3 regions of the Streptomyces sp. NPDC012769 genome follow, and region 1 is predicted to be linked to each of the others. Evidence: riboswitches for the same ligand, from Rfam matches in the RefSeq annotation. Region 1 holds a riboswitch; each other region holds the start of a gene.
What was found. A riboswitch is a leader RNA that binds a small molecule or an ion and turns the genes downstream of it on or off. The one in region 1 is predicted to bind thiamine pyrophosphate.
Positions count from the first base shown of each region.

Region 2: another riboswitch for thiamine pyrophosphate. It lies ahead of thiO (glycine oxidase ThiO); the one in region 1 lies ahead of thiC (phosphomethylpyrimidine synthase ThiC).
Region 3: another riboswitch for thiamine pyrophosphate. It lies ahead of ACFY7C_RS24665 (thiamine ABC transporter substrate binding subunit); the one in region 1 lies ahead of thiC (phosphomethylpyrimidine synthase ThiC).

Region 1 is NZ_JBIBCP010000005.1:185,671-190,316, forward strand. It holds gene thiC (phosphomethylpyrimidine synthase ThiC) at 1-1,556, opposite strand, end outside; TPP riboswitch at 1,550-1,665, opposite strand; gene ACFY7C_RS26030 (YibE/F family protein) at 1,738-3,135, shown strand; gene ACFY7C_RS26035 (SsgA family sporulation/cell division regulator) at 3,212-3,646, opposite strand; gene ACFY7C_RS26040 (IclR family transcriptional regulator) at 3,784-4,554, opposite strand.
Region 2 is NZ_JBIBCP010000002.1:1,003,211-1,007,856, forward strand. It holds gene pknB (Stk1 family PASTA domain-containing Ser/Thr kinase) at 1-36, opposite strand, end outside; gene ACFY7C_RS13620 (thiazole synthase) at 168-962, opposite strand; gene thiS (sulfur carrier protein ThiS) at 968-1,210, opposite strand; gene thiO (glycine oxidase ThiO) at 1,207-2,370, opposite strand; TPP riboswitch at 2,368-2,480, opposite strand; gene ACFY7C_RS13635 (NAD(P)/FAD-dependent oxidoreductase) at 2,564-4,042, shown strand; gene ACFY7C_RS13640 (Rv2175c family DNA-binding protein) at 4,086-4,451, shown strand.
Region 3 is NZ_JBIBCP010000004.1:754,844-759,489, reverse strand. It holds gene ACFY7C_RS24675 (ABC transporter ATP-binding protein) at 1-76, opposite strand, end outside; gene ACFY7C_RS24670 (ABC transporter permease) at 76-1,689, opposite strand; gene ACFY7C_RS24665 (thiamine ABC transporter substrate binding subunit) at 1,731-2,828, opposite strand; TPP riboswitch at 2,914-3,024, opposite strand; gene rlmN (23S rRNA (adenine(2503)-C(2))-methyltransferase RlmN) at 3,054-4,160, opposite strand; gene ACFY7C_RS24655 (phosphatidate cytidylyltransferase) at 4,253-4,646, opposite strand, start outside.

The DNA of each region.
Region 1 (4,646 bases):
TTGAACTGGTCCTCCCAGCGGAACTCGAACCGCGCGTCCGAGAGGGCGTCGTCCCACTCCTGCGCCCCCGGGTGGCCCTTGGCCAGGTCCGCCGCGTGGGCCGCGATCTTGTAGGTGATGACGCCCGTCTTCACGTCGTCCTTGTTCGGCAGGCCCAGGTGCTCCTTGGGCGTCACGTAGCAGAGCATCGCCGTGCCCCACCAGGCGATCATCGCCGCGCCGATGCCCGAGGTGATGTGGTCGTACGCGGGAGCGACGTCCGTGGTGAGCGGGCCGAGCGTGTAGAACGGCGCCTCCTCGCAGATCTCCTGCTGGAGGTCGATGTTCTCCTTGATCTTGTGCATCGGGACGTGGCCCGGGCCCTCGATCATCGTCTGCACGTTGTGGCGCTTGGCGATCGTGTTCAGCTCGCCGAGCGTGCGCAGCTCCGCGAACTGCGCCTCGTCGTTGGCGTCCGCGATCGAGCCGGGCCGCAGGCCGTCGCCGAGCGAGTACGTGACGTCGTACGCCGCCAGGATCTCGCAGAGCTCCTCGAAGTTCGTGTAGAGGAAGTTCTCCTTGTGGTGCGCGAGGCACCAGGCGGCCATGATCGAGCCGCCGCGCGAGACGATGCCGGTCTTGCGGCGGGCGGTCAGCGGCACGTACGGCAGCAGCACGCCGGCGTGGACGGTCATGTAGTCCACGCCCTGCTCGGCCTGCTCGATGACCGTGTCCTTGTAGATCTCCCAGGTCAGCTCCTCGGCCTTGCCGTCGACCTTCTCCAAGGCCTGGTAGAGCGGCACGGTGCCGATCGGCACGGGGGAGTTGCGCAGCACCCACTCGCGCGTGGTGTGGATGTTGCGGCCGGTGGAGAGGTCCATGACCGTGTCGGCGCCCCACTTGGTGGCCCAGGTCATCTTCTCCACCTCCTCCTCGATGGAGGAGGTGACCGCGGAGTTGCCGATGTTGGCGTTGACCTTCACCAGGAACCGCTTGCCGATGATCATCGGCTCGATCTCCGGGTGGTTGACGTTCGCCGGCAGCACCGCGCGGCCCGCCGCGATCTCCTCCCGTACGACCTCGGGGGAGACGTTCTCGCGGATCGCGACGTACTCCATCTCCGGGGTGATCTCCCCGCGGCGGGCGTACGCGAGCTGCGTGACGGCCTGGCCGTCGCGGCCCCGGCGGGGCAGCCGGGGACGGCCCGGGAAGACCGCGTCGAGGTTCTTCAGCCCGCCGCCGCGCGGCGAGGTGTGCTTGATGCCGTCGTCCTCGGGCCGGACCGGGCGGCCCGGGTACTCCTCGGTGTCACCGCGCGCGATGATCCAGTTCTCGCGCAGCGGCGGCAGTCCGCGCCGTACGTCGGTGTCGATGGTCGGGTCGGTGTACGGACCGGACGTGTCGTACAGCGTCACGTCCTTGCCGTTGGTGAGGTGCACCTGACGGACCGGCACCCGGAGGTCGGGGCGGGAACCCTCGACGTATCCCTTGTGCCAGCCCGGCGTGCGCTCCTGTCGGCCGCTGCCGCTCTGTTCGTCCTGGCTGGAGGCAGGCGTGCGTGCGTCCTGAATGGTCATGAGACCTATCTCCCTACGCCGGCATTACCCGGTAACAGGTTCGGCGGTCGGCGCAGCTGGTCGTCAGCGCCCTCTCAGCCCGGTGCTCCGAGCTCCCGCGTGTGCAAAGGTGTCACCACGCTAGCGTCATCACTGGCGTGCTGAACAGTGGGGGCCCTGACGTTCTTGCGATGATCGGTCGGTGACCTCCTCGCAGCAGACCCCCGAACCGCACGGCCACGAGCACGGGCACGAGCCCGGTCATGGACCTGGCCATGGACCTGTTCATGGGTCCGGCCACGGGCATTCCCATGCGCACAGTCACGGCCCCGCCGCGCCGGTGTCCCGGCATCTGCGCAAGGTCATCGCCGCGGTCCTGATCCCCTTCGCCACCGCCGTGGTCGTCGGGCTCCTGGTGTTGTGGCCGGGCGGCACCCCGGCGCACGAGCGCACCGGGGTGGGCTTCGACCGGCAGACCGAACAGGGCAAGGTCGTCGCCGTCGAACAGGTCGACTGCAAGGACGTGAACGCCGCGCAGGTCCCACCGACCGGGGACACCTCCACCTCCCAGGGCCGCGAGGCGGTCAACGCCCAGCAGGGCCAGTGCGAGAAGGCGACCGTCGAGGTCACCACCGGGCCGGACAAGGGCCGGAAGTTCACCGAGATCGTCCAGCCGGACGCTCCACGGCAACTCCACGAGGGGCAGGGCGTGGTGGTGGCGTACGCCCCGGACGCGCCGCGCGACCTGCAGTACTCCGTCACGGACGTGAACCGGAAACTGCCGATCGGCCTGCTGGCCGGCATCTTCGCGCTCGCCGTCGTGGTCGTCGGCCGGCTGCGCGGGGTGATGGCGCTGATCGCGCTGGCAGTGAGCTTCCTGGTGCTGACCCTCTTCATCCTGCCGGCGATCCTCCAGGGCTCGAACCCCTTGGTGGTGGCCGTCGTCGGGTCCAGCGCGATCATGCTGATCGCGCTCTACATGTGTCACGGGCTCTCCGCCCGCACCTCGGTCGCGGTGCTCGGGACGCTGGTCTCGCTGCTGCTCATCGGCCTGCTCGGCTCGCTGTTCATCGGCTGGGCTTCGTTGAGCGGCAACACGGACGACAACACCGGTCTCATCCACGGGCTCTACCCGGACATCGACATGTCCGGTCTGCTGCTCGCCGGCGTGATCATCGGTTCGCTCGGCGTGCTGGACGACGTGACGGTGACCCAGACCTCGGCGGTCTGGGAACTGCACCAGGCCGATCCGAAGATGGGCCCGCGGGCGCTGTACCGGGCCGGGATCCGGATCGGCCGCGACCACATCGCCTCGGTGGTGAACACCCTGGTCCTGGCGTACGCGGGTGCGGCGCTGCCGCTGCTGCTGCTGTTCTCGATCGCGCAGAGCAGCGTGGGAACGGTGGCCAACAGCGAACTGGTCGCGGAGGAGATCGTGCGCACCCTGATCGGCTCGATCGGTCTGGTCGCCTCCGTCCCCGTGACCACCGGCCTGGCGGCGCTGGTCGTCTCGGCCGACCGGCCGGGCGCCGCCGAGCAGCGGCCGGGGGCCGGGGGCCAGCGGTCGGGCCGGGGCGGACGGCGGCGCCGGGCCAAGTGACCCGGCGCCTGTGACGCCGTCGGGTGGGAGGCCGTCGGGTTCGAGGCCGTCGGCGCTCCGTGCGGGCCGCGTCGCCTCAGCCGGCGTTCTCCTCCGCCAGGATGCGACCGAGTGCGGCCTCCAGGTTGTCCTCGAAGTCGCCGAGTGTCCGTTCCTGACCGAGCGGAACGAGCTTGTCCGTACGGTCGAGGAAGGCGACCAACGGTGGCGCGCTCGCCCGGAACAGGGCGCGGTCGCTGCCGACCTGGAGCCGGATCATCACGTCCGACAGCCCTTCGGGATCGGTCGGAGCGATGTGCACATCGCCGTCCCCGCTGGGCCGGTTGATCCCGTCGACCAGCAGTTCCCTGCCGAATGCCCAGGTGACGGGCGCGTCTCCGGGAAGGTGGAAGGTCATCCGCACCGCATAGGGATCGCGGGTCTCGTATCGCAGTTCCACCGGGATCCTGAAGGAGAGCTCCTCGGAGACGAGGAAGCTCATCAGGACCTCGGCCTGAACCGTCTCTCGCATCTTGTACCCCGCAGTAGATGGAGCAGTTGTGTGAACACGCTGCTGAAAGCTGTGGTCGAAACGGCCAGGAATGATCCCCCATGGCCCTCTTGACGCCATCGTGCTGCACGCGCTATCAGATCACAAGGAGTGATTTTTCAGATACTGATAGAGAACGCGAGCGAACTGAAGAGTCTTCCGATCTCGTTCTGTAGCTGCTCGATCGCTGGCAGCAACCGTTCTTCCTGGTGAAGGGGGACGGAAATCGCCATCGCGGCCGCCGTGGACCCCGCGGTGATGGGGATGGCGGCACAGACCGTGCCGAGCGCATATTCCTGGCGCTCCACCAGGGGTTCCATTCGCCCCATACCGCCCAAACGGTCCAAAAGGGCACGGCGATTACGCACCGTATACGGGGTGATGGCCTCCACCGGATGCCGGTCGAGGTGGTCTTGACGACTTTTCAGATCAAGTTGACTCAGCAGGCACTGCCCGATGGCGTGCGCGTGCCCGGTCTCCCGGAAGTCCGCCCATTCCTCGACGGCGGGGGCGGAAGGAGTGTCGGCGACGGCGACGAGCTCGATCTCGCCCTCGCGGTAGATCGCGAAGTAGACGGGGACACCGATGGCGTCCCGCCAGTGGGCGAGAGAGTCTTCGATCTTGGTGCGACGATTCTGCAGAACGCCGCCGCCCATCAGACGGCCGGCGGCGTCCCCGAAGACGAACACACCCTTCTCGCGACGCAGATAACCCTCGTGCGTCAGGGTGCGCAGCAGGTGGTACGCGGTGGGAAGCGGAAGCCCCGCCTCTCGCGCGAGCTGTTTCGCGGGTGCCCCCTCCTCGTGGGAGCCCACGGCCTCGAGCAGTCTCAGCGCCCTCTGCACCGAGCCGATCAGCGTAGGAGCAGCGGACTGCGAAGCAGTGGCCAAAGGTCACCCCCAGGCGTGTCGACGAGTGCGTCGCACCCGCCCGCGGGGGCCGCCCCCGCGCGCCCACCGCGACCTGGGACCGGTGGGCCCGG
Region 2 (4,646 bases), on a different contig from region 1:
CCGCCCGACGAGAGGGTCCTGAAGGGTCGTGTCCACGGCCCCGAGTCTACGAGTGCCGCGGAGCCCCCCGGCCGGCCCCGCCCCGACTGCAGCGCACCTGTGACGCGCGTCGCGGTCGGGGAGGGGCGGGGGAGGACCGGGCCCTGTCCGGACAGAAGGCCGGGCGTTCAGAAGGCCGGGCGTTCCGGGTCGAGGTGGGCGCGGCCGTCGTGCGGGGAGGACGCCTCCGCGAAGTGGCGGCGGGGGATGCGGCCCGCCCGGTGCGCCAGGCGGCCCGCCTCGACCGCGTGGCGCATCGCCTCCGCCATCAGGACGGGCTCCTGGGCGCGGGTCACCGCGGAGGCGAGCATCACCGCCGCGCAGCCCAGCTCCATCGCCTGCGCCGCGTCCGACGCCGTCCCCGCCCCCGCGTCCAGGATCACCGGCACCCCCGCCCGCTCCACGATCAACTGGAAGTTGTGCGGGTTGCGGATGCCGAGGCCGGAGCCGATCGGCGAACCCAACGGCATGATCGCCGCGCAGCCGACGTCCTCCAGCTTCCGCGCGAGCACCGGGTCGTCGTTCGTGTACGGCAGCACGACGAAGCCGTCGTCGACGAGCGTCTCGGCGGCGGAGAGGAGCTCCTCGCCGTCCGGCAGCAGGGTCCGCTCGTCGGCGATGACCTCCAGCTTGATCCAGTTGGTGCCGAGTGCCTCCCGGGCCAGCCGGGCCGTGAGGACCGCCTCGCCCGCCGTGAAGCAGCCCGCCGTGTTCGGCAGGACGCGGATGCCCAGCCGGTCCAGGACCGAGAGGACCGAGCCGCGTACGTTCGGGTCGAGGCGGCGCATGGCCACGGTCGTCAGCTCCGTGCCGCTGGCGACGAGGGAGCGTTCGAGCACGTCGAGGCTGGGCGCCCCGCCGGTGCCCATGATCAGGCGGGACGAGAAATCCGTACCGCCGAGCGGGAAAACGTCGTCGGACATCGCGCTCAGCCTCCCTGCACCGCGGTCAGGACCTCGATCCGGTCGCCCTCGCCGAGCACGGTGGCGGCCCACCGGCCACGCGGCACGACCGTCTCGTTGACGGCGGCGGCCACCCCGGCGGAGGCCGTGGTGAGGGTGGCGACGAGGGCGTCGAGGGAGAGCGGGCCCGCCAGGACGCGGGCCTCTCCGTTCACGGACACGGTCACGGTCACGGAAGGGTCCGCGGAGGTGTTCTGGGGGGTGTTCATGCGTGCTCCAGGTGCGCGGGGAGGAAGCGGCGGGCGGTGAAGGGGCGCGCCTCGTCCGGCAGCGTGCCGGTGGTGAGCGCCTCCGCCATCACGTCGCCGGTGACGGGGGTGAGCAGCACCCCGTTGCGGTAGTGGCCGGTGGCCAGGTGCAGGCCGGGCAGGGCGCTCGGGCCGAGCAGCGGCGCGTTGTCGGGGGAGCCGGGCCGCAGCCCGGCGCGGGTCTCGGTGAGCGGCAGTTCGGTGATGCCGGGCACCAGCTCGTGCGCGTCGCGCAGCAGCTCGTAGACCCCGCCCGCGGTCACGGTGGTGTCCCAGCCGAGCTCCTCGCTGGTGGCGCCGACGACGAGCTCGCCGTTCTCGCGCGGGACGAGGTAGACCTGGCTGCCGCGGACCACCGCCCGGACCGTCCGGGACAGGAACGGCGCGTACGCGGGCGGCACCCGCAGCCGCAGCACCTGCCCCTTCACGGGCCGAACGGGCGGCAGCACGTCCGCCGGTACGCCGTCGAGCCGGCCGCTGAGGCTGCCCGCGGCCAGCACCACCTGCTCCGCCGCCGGCTCTGCCCCGTCGGCCAGGACCGCGCCGCGCGCCCGGTCGCCCACCACCGTGAGCCGCTCCGCGCGAGTCCGGTGGAAGACCACCCCGGCCCGCTCGCAGGCGGCCACGAGGGCGTCGGCGAGCCGGCGCGGATCGACCTGGTGGTCGCCGTCCACCCGCAGCCCGCCCCGCACGCCGGGCGCCAGCATGGGCTCCAGACGGCGGCACTCGCGCCCGCTGAGCCATTCCGAGGCGAGTCCGCAGCGGGTCTGCAGGGCGTGGAGTTCGCGCAGGTGGGCCCGGTCGTCGGCGTCGAGCGCGACGGCGAGGGTGCCGCAGGCGCGGTAGCCGACGTCGTGGCCGGTGGTCTCGGCGAGTTCGGCGACGAAGTCGGGGTAGCGGCGGGCGGAGGCCAGGTTGAGGCCGAGGAGGGTCTCCTCGCCGTAGTGCAGTTCGGTGACGGCGGCGAGCATGCCCGCCGCCACCCGGGCGGCCCCGCCGCCCGGTTCGGGGTCGGCCACGGCGGTGCGCAGTCCGCGTTGCGCGGCCCGCCAGGCCGTGACCAGGCCGATGATCCCGCCCCCGATGACGAGGACGTCGGAAGTACTGCTCGTACGCGACATGGGCGTCCAGCCCCTCCCTTCGCCGGCATGACCCGGATCAGGTTCGTACGGTCGGAGGCCGGCCAGCCTCCCTCTCAGCCCGGTGCGTCCGGGCTCCCGCGAGTGCTTTACGGCGGCCAGACTAGCCGCCGAGGGCGGAGCGCCACAGGACCCCTCCCTTCCTGACGGTTCGTCAGATGCGTAAGGTGGCCGTGTGAGCGAGCAGAAGAGCGAGCAGTCCAGCGGGAAGAACAGCGCCGACCCCATGGAGCCGACGGCCACCCGGCCGCCCGCCACCCCCGGCGCCCCGCCGCACCCGACAGCCGCCGCCCCGACCGGAACCCCGGCCGCCGTGCGTCCCGGCCCGGAGGCGACCACTGCCCCGGCTGGGACCCCGGCCGCCGTACAGCCCGGCCCCGCGTCAGCCGCCGCCCCGGCCGCGCCGCGCAGCGGTCGGCACGTCGTGATCGTCGGCGCCGGAATGGCGGGCGTGCAGACCGCCGTCGCCCTGCGCGAGCAGGGCTTCACGGGCCCCGTCACCCTCATCGGCGCAGAGCCCCACCAGCCCTACGACCGGCCGCCGCTCTCCAAGGCGGTCCTGCTCGGCAAGGCCGAGGACTCCGCCTTCGACATCGACTTCGAGGACCTCGGTGTCGAGCTGCGCCTCGGCGTCGAGGTCACCGGCCTGCGCGCCGCCGACCACGAGGTCGACACGGAGGCCGGCCCCGTCCCGTACGACACCCTCGTCGTCGCCACCGGCGCCCATCCGCTCACCCTGCCCGGCAGCGAGGGCGTCCCCGGCGTCCACCTGCTGCGCACCCTGGACGACGCGGCCCGACTCAAGCCGGTCCTGGAACGCCGCCACGACATCGTCGTCGTCGGCGCCGGCTGGATCGGCGCCGAGTTCGCCACCGCCGCCCGCGAGGCCGGCTGCGCCGTCACCGTCGTCGAGGCGGCGGACCGTCCCCTCCCCGGCGCCCTGCCGGCCGAGGTGACCGCTCCCATGGCGGCCTGGTACGCCGAGAGCGGCACCGAACTCCGCCTGCACGCGCGCGTGCGGCAGGTCGAGGAGGGACGGGTCGTCCTCGACGAGGACGCGACCGGTTCCGAGGCCTCGGCGGCCCCGGCCGCCTCCACCGCCCCCCGGGAGCTGCCCGCCGACGCCGTCGTCGTCGGCATCGGCGCCCGGCCCGCCACCGGCTGGCTCGCCGGATCCGGCGTCGCGCTCGACCCGAGTGGCGCGGTCACCGCCGACGATCGCCTGCGCGCCTCGCTGCCCGACGTGTACGCGGTCGGGGACTGCGCCTCCTTCCCGTCGGCCCGCTACGGCGAACGGCTCCTCGTCCACCACTGGGACAACGCCCTCCAGGGCCCCCGTACCGTCGCCGCCGACATCCTCGGCGAGGCCCCCGCGCCCTACGACCCGGTGCCCTACTTCTGGTCCGAGCAGTTCGGCCGCTTCGTCCAGTACGCCGGACACCACGGCGCCGCCGACACCCTGCTGTGGCGCGGCGACCCGGCCGACGAGGCCTGGACCGTGCTCTGGCTGCGCGGCGACGCGCTCGTGGCGCTGCTCGCGGTGGGCCGCCCCCGCGATCTGGCCCAGGGGCGCCGGCTGATCGAGCACGGCACGCCCGTCGACCCGGAGCGGGCCGCGGACCCCTCCGTACCTCTGAAGGCGGCAGTCCGGTAGGGCCCGACTACCGGCTGTCAGTCCGGGATGGCACGCTTGTCCCGTGACCGAGATTGACGCAAAGATCGATGCTCTCGTCCCCGCCTGGCTCTACCTCCCCGACATCGCGGAAATGCTCGACGTCGAGGTGACGCGCGTGCGGCAGCTGGTCAAGGAGGGCCAGCTCATCGCCGTGCGCCGTGGTGAGAACAAGGCGCTGCAGGTGCCGGCCGCCTTCATCCAGGGCGACAAGGTCGTCAAGGGGCTCGTGGGCACCCTGACGCTCCTGCGGGACGACGGCTTCACCGACGAAGAGATGCTGGAGTGGCTCTTCACTCCCGACCCGACCCTGCCCGGCACCCCCGCGCAGGCCCTCGGCGAGAATCGCGGCACGGAGGTGAAGCGCCGCGCCCAGGCGCTCGCCGTCTGACGCGGTTACGCGACCGCCGCGCCGACGCAGCCACGCACCGGCGCGGCCACGCATACGATGCGCCTCGCGCCGGTGCGCCGCGCACCGCGCGCCGACGCGCCGCGCACCGGGAACGCTCGCCGAGCGGACCCACGAACAGCACCCGCGGGTGCCGGGCCGGCCGGTCCTTACCGGCCGGCCCGGCACCGGCACCAC
Region 3 (4,646 bases), on a different contig from region 1:
CGGCGACCTCCAGGTCCACCGTGTCGAGCACGGCGCGGGCCCCGAACCGTACGGTCGCCTGTCCGAGCGTCAGCATCAGAACTCCCCCGAGGTCCGGTCGGTACGGAGCCGTTCGAGGAGCAGCAGGGACACCGCGCACACCACCATGAGGATCGTCGAGAGGGCCATGGCCTGGCCGTAGTTGAGCTCGCCGGGCCGGCCCAGCAGCCGGGCCACGGCGACCGGCAGGGTCGGGTTGTCGGGGCGGGCGATGAAGACCGTCGCGCCGAACTCTCCGAGCGACACGGCGAAGGCGAAACCGGCGGCGATCAGCAGCGCCCGCCGGACGAGCGGCAGGTCCACTTCCCGCCAGGCCCGCCAGGGCGAGGCACCGAGGACGGCCGCGGCCTCCCGCAGCCGCTCGTCGACCGCCCGGAGCACGGGCAGCATGGTCCGTACGACGAAGGGGACGCCGACCAGCGCCTGGGCGAGGGGGACGAGGATCCAGCTGGCCCTCAGGTCGAGCGGCGGCTCGTCGAGGGTGATGAGGAAGCCGAAGCCGACCGTGACGGCGGAGACGCCGAGCGGCAGCATGAGCAGCGCGTCGAAGCCGCGGACGAGCCGCCCGGCGCGCCGGGTGAGGGCCGCGGCGGCGAGCCCGCCGACGAGGACGGCGATGCCCGTCGCGGCGAGCGCGTACTGCAGCGAGTTGACGATCGTGTCGGTCAGCGGCACGAGGAAGGTGCCGGTCTCGTCGACGCGCTGGAGCGACCGGTAGTGGGCGAGGCCGTAGCCGGTGGGGGTGGCGAGGGACCGTTCGACGAGGACGCCGAGCGGGGCCAGGATCAGCAGGGCGATGGACAGCAGGACGGCGCCGAGCAGCGCCCACTGCGCGGTGCCGCGCGGCCGGTGGGCGGTCCGCTCCGGCGGGACGAGCCTCAGTGCCGTCTCGCGGCGCCGCACGGTCCTGGCGTGGACGGCGAGGACGGTGCCGACGGCGACGAACTGGACCATGGTCAGGACGGCGGCGGTGGAGAGCTGGAGCCGGTCGGCGGTCTGCCGGTAGATCTCGGTCTCCAGGGTGGAGTACGCGGGTCCGCCGAGGATCTGCACGATGCCGAAGGAGCTCGCCGTGAACAGGAAGACCATGAGCGCGGCGGCGGCGACGGCGGGCCCGAGCGCGGGCAGGGTCACGGTCCGCCAGGCCCGCAGGCGGGAGGCGCCGAGGACCCGGGCGGCTTCCTCCTGGCGGGGGTCGAGCTGCGACCAGAGGCCGCCGACGGTGCGGACGACGACGGCGTAGTTGAAGAAGACATGGGCGAGGAGGATCGCCCAGACGCCGGTGTCGAGCCGGACGCCCCACCACTCGTCGAGCAGCCCGCGCCGGCCGACGAGGGCGAGGAACGCGGTGCCGACCATGACGGTGGGCAGCACGAACGGCACGGTGACGACGGCCCGCAGGATCCGCTTGCCGGGGAAGTCGAAGCGGGCGAAGACGTACGCGCCGGGCAGGGCGACGAGCAGGGTGAGGGCGGTGGAGGCGAGGGCCTGCCACAGCGTGAACCACAGGACGTCGAGGATCTCCGGCCGGCTCAGGGTCTCGCCGAACCGGCCGAGCTCCCAGTGGCCGTCCGGCCTGAGCCCGCGCTCGACGATCGAGACGACGGGCCAGGCGAAGAAGACCGCGAAGAAGGCGACGGGCAGGAGCATCAGCCCCAGCCGCGCCGCGCTTCCCCGGCGGCCCGAGCGGACTACTTCAGGACGAGCGACGACCACTGCTGGATCCACTGGTCACGGTTCTCGGCGATCTTCTCGGGCGCCATGGTCTCCGGCTTGTCGATCACCACACCGTGCTTGGTGAACAGCTCCGGGAGCGTCGCGTCGTTCGTGACCGGGTTAACGAACATCTGCAGCGGCATGTCGTCCTGGAACTTCTTGGAGATCAGGAAGTCGATCAACGCCTTGCCGCCCTCGGGGTTCTTCGCCCCGTTCAGCAGGCCGGCGAACTCGGTCTGCCGGAAGCAGGTGCCCGTGGACACGCCGGTGGGGGCCACCTTCGGCTGCGGCTCGGAGTAGAGCACCTCGACCGGCGGGGAGGAGGCGTAGGAGACGACGAGCGGCCGGTCCCCCTTGGCCTTCTTGCCGCCCGCGGAGCCGGAGAACTCCTGGTTGTAGGCGAGCTCCCAGCTGTCGACGGTCTTCACGCCGTTGGCCTTGAGCTTCTTCCAGTAGTCCTGCCAGCCGGTGTCGCCGTACTTCGCGGCGGTGCCGAGGAGGAAGCCGAGGCCCGGGGAGGACCGCTCGGGGTTCTCGACGACGAGGAGGTCCTTGTACGCGGGCTTCGCGAGGTCGTCGAAGGTCTGCGGCGGCGCGAGCTTCTTGTCGGCGAAGTACTGCTTGTCGTAGTTGACGCAGATGTCGCCGGAGTCGATGGGGGTGACCCGGTGCTGCTCCTTGTCGAGCTGGAGCGCGGCGGGGATCCGGTCGAGGCCCTTCGCCTCGTACGAGGTGAAGATGCCGTTGTCGAGGGCGCGGGACAGCAGGGTGTTGTCGACGCCGAAGAAGACGTCGCCCTGGGGGGCGCCCTTGGTCAGGATCTCCTTGTTGACGGCCTCGCCGGCGTCGCCGCTCTTGAGGACCTTGACCGTGAAACCGGTCTGCCGGGTGAACTCCGCCAGCACTTCCTTGGAGGCGTTGAAGGAGTCGTGGCTGACGAGCGTGACGGTCTTGGGCGCGGGTCCGCCGCTCTTGCCCGCCGCGTCGCGCACGTCGTCGGTGCCGCAGGCGGCGAGGGTGGTGACGCCGAGCGCCGCGGCGAGCGCGGCGGCGGCTGCCTTCTTGGTGTTCACGTTGGACTTCCTCCTGGGGGTGGCCAGGAAGAGACGCGGCCCTGCCCGCGGCCGGGGGACACCGGACGCGGGCAGGGCGCAACAGCTCGAGTTACGACCGAACTTCCTACCCAGAATGACCTGGGCGAGGTTCAGAGGGTCTGCGGTCTGACGGTCACCGCACTCTCAGCGCTGTGGCGCTCCCCTGTCGGAATATGCAGATGTGTTCGAGCTCAGACTACAAGGTCAGCGTTCGGCGGCGGCCAGCTGTCCACAGGCACCGTCGATCTCCTGCCCGCGGGTGTCGCGGACGGTGACCGGCACGCCGTGGGCGGCGATGGCCTCGACGAACGCCTTCTCGTCCTCGGGGCGGGACGCGGTCCACTTCGAGCCGGGCGTCGGGTTCAGCGGGATGAGGTTCACGTGCACCCGCTTGCCCTTCAGCAGCCGGCCCAGCAGGTCACCACGCCAGGCCTGGTCGTTGATGTCCCGGATCAGGGCGTACTCGATGGAGATCCGGCGGCCGGACTTCTCCGCGTACTCCCAGGCGGCGTCGAGGACCTCGCGGACCTTCCAGCGGGTGTTGACCGGCACCAGGGTGTCGCGCAGCTCGTCGTCGGGCGCGTGCAGCGAGACCGCGAGACGGCACTTGAAGCCCTCGTCGGCGAACCGCAGCATCGCCGGGACCAGGCCCACCGTGGACACGGTGATGCCGCGCTGGGACAGGCCCAGGCCGTCGGGCTCGGGGTCGGTGAGCCGGCGGATGGCGCCGACGACCCGCTTGTAGTTGGCGAGCGGCTCGCCCATCCCCATGAAGACGATGTTCGACAGCCGCGCCGGCCCTCCGGGCACCTCGCCGTCCCGCAGGGCGCGCATGCCGTCGACGATCTGGTGGACGATCTCCGCCGTCGACAGATTGCGGTCGAGACCGGCCTGGCCGGTGGCGCAGAACGGGCAGTTCATGCCGCAGCCGGCCTGCGAGGAGATGCACATGGTCACCCGGTCCGGGTAGCGCATCAGCACCGACTCGACGAGCGTGCCGTCGTGCAGCCGCCACAGGGTCTTGCGGGTGGTGTCGTCGTCGCACGAGACGTGCCGCACGACCGACATCAGATCGGGCAGCAGCTCCCCCGCCAGCTTCTCGCGCGAGGCCGCGGGAATGTCGGTCCACTCCGCCGGGTCGTGCGCGTACCGCGCGAAGTAGTGCGTGGACAGCTGCTTGGCGCGAAACGGCTTCTCGCCGATCGCGGCGACCGCCTCCTTGCGCTCTGCGGGCGTGAGGTCGGCGAGGTGCCGCGGGGGCTGCTTGGCTCCGCGCGGGGCGACGAAAGTGAGTTCTCCGGGCTTGGGCATGGTGATACCAGTGTCGCAGAGTTACGACGAAGGGCTCGCCGCCCTGTGGACAACGAGCCCTTCGCGTGGAAAAGCACTGGTCAGCGCGTTGATCAACCGCTTCCGACGAACAGGACGAGCAGCAGCCACACCACCGGCGCCGTCGGCAGCAGCGAGTCCAGCCGGTCCATGATGCCGCCGTGCCCGGGGAGCAGGGTGCCCATGTCCTTGATGCCGAGGTCACGCTTGATCATCGACTCCCCCAGATCGCCCAGGGTCGCGCTCGCCGCGACCGCGAGGCCGAGGAGGAGGCCCTGCCACCAGGTGCCGCCGTCGATCAGGAACTCCATGCACAGCGCGCCCGCCGCCATGGCGAAGGCGACCGCGCCGAGCAGACCCTCACGGGTCTTGCCGGGGCTGATGCGCGGGGCGAGCTTGTGCCTGCCGAAGCGCCAGCCGACCGCGTACGCGCCGGTGTCGCTGACCACGGTGAGGACCAGGAAGGTC